Regions from separate parts of the Bacillus cereus group sp. MYBK79-1 genome, predicted to be linked through region 2. Evidence: riboswitches for the same ligand, from Rfam matches in the RefSeq annotation. Region 2 holds a riboswitch; the other holds the start of a gene.

Region 1 (3,201 bases), on a different contig from region 2:
TTATGAAAAGCTGTATTTCCATTTTAAAAGATGGAGTAGCAGAACATAAAAAAGAGTACTATTTTCAGGCGATGGAACGAGAAGTAGATAAGATGGATACGTTAATTTTGGATATGCTAGAGTTAGCTAAATTTGAATCAGGCACATATAAAATGAAAAAGGATGTATTTTATATTGATTCGATAATTGAAGATATATGTGAACACCTTTCTGTGGAGATAGAGAAAAAAGAACTTCGTGTGCATAAAAATATATGTTCATTTGAAGTGATGGCAAATCAAAATCGGATTGAACAAGTCATTGTGAATTTCATTACGAATGCCATACGTTATACACCGAATAAAGAGGATATTATTATTTCCACAATAGATGAGAAGGATCGTATAAAGGTGTGTATTGAAAATAAAGGTACTCACATTGAAGAAGAGCAATTAGACAAAATTTGGGATCGTTTTTATCGCGTGGATGCATCCCGTCAGCGCTCACAAGGCGGAACGGGGCTTGGGCTTGCTATTTCAAAGAACATTTTAGAACTACACGATGCTGAATATGGAGTAAAGAATACAGAAGACGGTGTATTATTTTACTTCTACTTACCAAAAAAAGCGTAGATGGTACATGCTACGCTTTTTTTAATTTATTTTCATATTATCTTTACCTAATCTTTATTTTTAAGCGATATAATCTGGTTAGAAAATGAGGTTATGTAAGGAGTCGATGAACCGTGCATAGCAATTGGCTAAGTATAATGGTATTTATTTTCTTTTGTGCATTTATTGTATTTTTAATTGATATTACGATATGAAAAAAGAGCGCTCATTAAGCGCTCTTTTTCTTCGAATTCAGTTGATAAGCATTGATGCTCTTGAATAAGCGTGGTGAAGTAAGAAATAAAAAGATAAGTAAAACGGTACATAAAATATAGGAACCAATCATTGTGCTACCATTTACGATTAATGAATATAGAACTGCTGATTGACCTTTCGGTGCATATTGTCCCCAGAAAATAATACCAGCAATAAAGTGGCAGAAATAGCGAGCAAAGCTACCGACAAATGTAGCAAGGATAATGTAACCAATAACTTTTTTTCCTTCGTTTTGTTTTGATGAAGGTTTGTCTTTACGGCTACCTAAACTGGATTGTTCTTCGCTATTTTCATTTGATGTTAAAAGTGCTTTTTGGATTGGACGATAGAATAAACCAGCAAATCCAATAAAAGCAAAGGCAATGAAGTACTCAATGAATGCTTGAATAGGTGTTAAAATGTAAGCATCTCCCACGACAATTTGTAATAGTCCCCAAACTAAACCACCTAAGAAAGCTGATTTAAAGCCCCAGCGGTATGCAATAATAAAAATAGGAATCATAGCAAATGAAATGGAACCGCCTGTTGGAAGTTTAAGTGATAATGGTAAAATGTCGATAATCATGGCGAAGGCTGCAAGAATTGCAGATTCGATCATCGCTTGTAAATTGGTGTTACGCATGTTGTCTCCCCCTAAATCCAAGTTATACAAAAAAGAATAGATATCATAGGAGGATACGAAATACGTAAATAAAAAAGAGGTATGTATTTCGGACGTTTGCACAATCCCTGCGTTAGCATTAACTAACAGGTTCGAAGGGTCGGAACGAAGTGTTCCCTCTCAGCGACATGGCTCCCCCTGTGATAACGAGATTCTTTATTTGCTATTGTTTATTGTAAGCGAAATGGATGAGAATGGCAAACGAATCAATTATGACAATTATTGAAATAAAATTGTAGAAAAATGTTAATAATTATGAAGTCAAAGGGGATAGTGCTCGAGAAATAGAGTGTGCTATAATTCTTCTGAAAATAATTATCATTCTCTTCGGAGGGGGAAGGTTATGAGCTTAGTAGATATTAAAATCGGTGAGAAAGTGTTAGTGAAAAGTATGCAGTCTTTAGATTATTTACTAAAGAGAAGACTGACTGCTTTCGGTCTTTCTGAAGGAAGCGAACTTCGCATGAAGCAGAAAGCGATGTTCAAAGGTCCTTGTACATTGGAGTGTCGTGGACAGTTAATTAGTATTCGTCATTGTGACGCGAAAATGATAAAGGTGGAATTAGCGTGAATAAGGTAGCATTGCTAGGGAATCCAAATACAGGGAAGACATCATTATTTAATGCACTTACTGGTTCTTATGAATATGTAGGGAACTGGAGCGGTGTAACAGTAGAAAAGAAGATTGGTAAATTAAAAGATAAACAAGGAACATTAATTGATTTACCGGGTGTTTATGATTTAAATCCAGTTTCGCGTGATGAAGGTGTCGTTACGAATTTTCTACTAACAGACGAATTTCATCATATGTTAAATATAGTGGATTCTTCGCAATTCGAGAGAAATATGCATTTAACGTTGCAATTACTTGAATTTGGAAAACCGGTTTCAATTGGAGTAAATATGGTCGATGTGGCAAAGCAACGAGGCATTGTAATTGATGTAAAACGGTTATCAGAAAGATTAGGTGTAACAGTCGTTCCTGTCGTTGCGAGAAGCGGAAAAGGCTGTGAAGAACTACTTGCAACGCTTAAAGAAAATGACAAAAGCGAGAAAACGCCATTCATTATTTCATATAGTGTACTAATGGATGAAGGAATTGGAGAGGTAATTTCTCTTTTAGAGAAAGCGAATTATAAGCATCCGAGATGGCTAGCCCTTCAATTTTTAAGTAATAACGAAGTAGTAGAAAAAGAAATGAAAGCATTACTAATTTATAAGGAACTTGTAGCCATTCGATCTTGTCTAGAAGGAAAACTTGATTGTACGTTAGAAGAGCACATTTACAAAACTCGTGAAGCGTATATTGAAAAGTTAAAAACAAATGTTATGAAGCATGAGAAAGAAGGGGAAATTCCTTTCTCGGAAAAAGTCGATAGGTTAATTACACATAAAATTTTAGGACTTCCAATCTTTTTAGCAGTTATGTTTTTTATTTTTCAGGTTACGTTTACGTGGATCGGTACACCTTTATCTGATATTTTAGATGGATTTTTTGGCGGACAGCTTACGGATTGGGTAACGGCTGGGCTCGCAAATGTTGGTGCTTCTCATTTTATTCAAGCAATCGTTACAGAAGGTATTATTGCCGGCGTTGGTGCGGTATTAGTATTCGTTCCACAAATCTTTGCACTTTTCTTTTTCATTTCATTATTAGAAGACTCAGGATATATG
Region 2 (3,201 bases):
TGCCCGTACTCTTTTACAAAAGTGTTATGAGCAAGGGGTTACATTTTCTCCTGGAGATGTTTTTTATTCTGATGGAGGAGGAGCGACTACTTTTCGATTAGGATTTTCACGTCTGAAAGAAGAAGAAATAGTACGTGGAATCAAAATAATCGGTGATACAATAAAAAATGAAATTTGGAGTTGAGGAAATGAGAATTGGCGTTATTATGGGTGGAGTATCCTCTGAAAAACAAGTGTCAATTATGACTGGAAATGAAATGATTGCAAATTTAGATAAAAATAAATATGAAATCGTACCAATTACGTTAAATGAAAAAATAGATTTAATCGAAAAAGCGAAAGACATTGATTTTGCGCTACTCGCATTACACGGAAAATACGGGGAAGATGGGACGGTTCAAGGAACGCTTGAAAGTTTAGGTATTCCTTATAGTGGAAGCAATATGTTATCTAGCGGTATATGTATGGACAAAAATATTTCGAAAAAGATTTTACGTTATGAAGGTATAGAAACACCAGATTGGATTGAACTTACAAAAATGGAAGATCTAAATCTTGATGAGTTAGATAAGTTAGGGTTTCCATTAGTGGTAAAACCGAACTCTGGTGGCTCAAGTGTTGGGGTAAAGATTGTCTATGATAAAGACGAATTAATTGCAATGCTGGAAACTGTATTCGAATGGGATTCTGAAGTAGTAATAGAGAAGTATATAAAAGGTGACGAGATTACATGTTCAATTTTTGATGGAAAACAGTTACCTATCATTTCAATTCGACATGCGGCGGAGTTCTTTGATTACAATGCAAAATATGATGATGCTAGTACAATTGAAGAAGTTATCGAACTTCCAGCTGAGTTGAAGGAACGTGTAAACAAAGCGTCACTGGCTTGCTATAAAGCATTAAAGTGCAGTGTTTATGCAAGGGTGGATATGATGGTGAAGGACGGTATTCCATATGTAATGGAGATTAATACATTACCAGGGATGACACAAGCGAGTTTACTACCAAAAAGTGCAGATGCAGCGGGAATTGATTATAGTAAACTATTAGATATGATCATTGAAACTTCATTAAGGGTAAGAAAAGAAGAAGGGTTTTAAGCACTGGTATCATGAATACTTTTGACAGTAACATGAAGTATGTTATGATGAATACAGTACGAAAATTAAATATTTATCCACTAGGGGGGCCTATTATAGGCTGAGATCAAATGAGAATTTGAGACTCTTAGTACCTGATCTGGTTAATGCCAGCGTAGGGAAGTGGGAAAGACATTGCTATTTTATCAATAAATACTGTCAATTTCACTTTCTTTACGTCTGTAAAGAAAGTTTTTTTATTTTAAAGCGTTAATAAATGTGGATAAATACTTATATTAAATAAATTACTTGGAGGGATTTAAATGACTTTTTCACAATCATTACGTAAAGAAGTAGATTCAATTTGGGAAGCTAGTTTTCATCACCCTTTTGTAAAAAAACTTGGTGAAGGAACGTTAGATTTAGCTAGTTTTCGCTATTACGTGCTTCAAGATTCATATTATTTGAGTCATTTTGCTAGAGTACAAACGTTAGGAGCTGCAAAAGCACTGGAATTAGAAACGACAGCTCGTATGGCACACCATGCTCAAAATACATATGAGGCAGAATTATCTTTACATGAGAATTTTGCGAAGAAACTAGGGATAACACAAGAAGAAAAAGATAATTTTATTCCAGCTCCAACTGCATACGCATATACTTCACATATGTATCGTGCGGCATATGAAGGACATTTAGGCGATATCATTGCAGCAATTTTACCTTGCTATTGGCTGTATTATGAAATTGGCGAGCGTTTAAAAGAGTGTCAGCCAGAAGAGCCAATTTATAACGAATGGATTTCTGCTTACGGATCTGATTGGTTCCGTACATTAGTTGAAGAGCAAATTACACGATTAGATATTATCGCTGAAAAGGTGACAGAGTCTGACCGTAAGCGAATGAAACAGCATTTTATTATTAGTAGTCAATATGAATATTCATTTTGGGAAATGGCTTATACTTTAGAGCAGTGGCCAGTGAATATAGAAGTAAAAGATGTAATAGGGTAAAGAAAAGAGGTATTGCGATACATATGTATGGTCAATACCTCTTTTTATACTCTTTTGTAAAATTATTGTGAATTTCAAATACAATATGCAATATATATTGTATAATTTGAATGTATTATATTTGTAATATAAAAGGAGGGCTATGTATGATGATTTTTAATTCTTATACGCGTCATTCATTAACATGTTAATTAGATAAGCGGTATTTGTTTTTCTTTTAAGTAATTAGATATTGTGATTATACTTTAGTTTTTTTGTGATCAAGAAAAATGAAGAAAGGAAGTAATCATTTTATGGAAAAATTAAAGTTGTTAACATTTGAAAATATAGTAGAACCTCTTTTAAACGAAAGCGTATCATTTATATATTTTCCTATTGAATGGCTTGATATTGTAGAGATACATTATAAGACATTTTTATTAACGAGTAAGTTGAAACGATTGAATGAAAGGTTATATGATATGTTTTCTGATATATTATTTATTCAGCATAATCCATATGTATTAAATGAAAATACGCCGTGGATTGTATGTAAAGAACCTATTAGAAAAGAACAACTTGATTATATTTTCCAAAGTTGGTATGAAATTATTCATGATTGGAAGCCTAATAAATTAATAGAATCGCCAAAATATGAATGGCATTACGATTTAATTTCTAATTTAACAGTATTACATGATAATGAAATATATTCTAAGTGGGTGCCCGCTTTAATTTCACATATGTTTTGTGAACGCCCTTTACAATTAGAAAACATACACGAAAAAAATATATATTTTTCGCCTCTTAGATCACAAAATATTTGTGAGGCTATGTCAGAGCCTATTAAAGACGAAAAAACACAAGATTATTTCGCCTATGTATATCGGTTCGAATGTATAACGCGCGGAGGCGAGAATATTCCATTATTAAATGTTTCAATAGGAATTCGTAGATTTTATCAAGAATATAACCATCCAGATATTCCTTTGCTTTTAAGACGAAAACGAGGCATGATTTTAATTTCTACTCCAGAATTTGCATCGAATAATAAAAAAAATCGGTTTGTAAAGCTAAAAGTGCAACAAGCAACAAACGGTATAAAGTGGATTAAGATATTTAGAAAT

The links. Region 2 has a riboswitch for thiamine pyrophosphate ahead of tenA (thiaminase II). Riboswitches for the same ligand answer to the same signal wherever they lie in the genome.
Region 1: it holds a riboswitch for thiamine pyrophosphate, as region 2 does, so the genes downstream of both, thiT (energy-coupled thiamine transporter ThiT) here and tenA (thiaminase II) in region 2, are expected to answer to the same signal.

Annotation. Positions count from the first base shown of each region.
Region 1 covers NZ_JBQAEO010000019.1:73,486-76,686, forward strand. Annotated here, with positions in the region: gene ACTFOB_RS22875 (sensor histidine kinase) at 1-611, shown strand, start outside; gene thiT (energy-coupled thiamine transporter ThiT) at 820-1,488, opposite strand; TPP riboswitch at 1,575-1,676, opposite strand; gene ACTFOB_RS22885 (FeoA family protein) at 1,871-2,098, shown strand; gene feoB (ferrous iron transport protein B) at 2,095-3,201, shown strand, end outside.
Region 2 covers NZ_JBQAEO010000001.1:302,459-305,659, reverse strand. Annotated here, with positions in the region: gene pdxR (MocR-like pyridoxine biosynthesis transcription factor PdxR) at 1-184, shown strand, start outside; gene ddlB (D-alanine--D-alanine ligase) at 189-1,103, shown strand; TPP riboswitch at 1,176-1,281, shown strand; gene tenA (thiaminase II) at 1,406-2,095, shown strand; gene ACTFOB_RS01620 (RNaseH domain-containing protein) at 2,389-3,201, shown strand, end outside.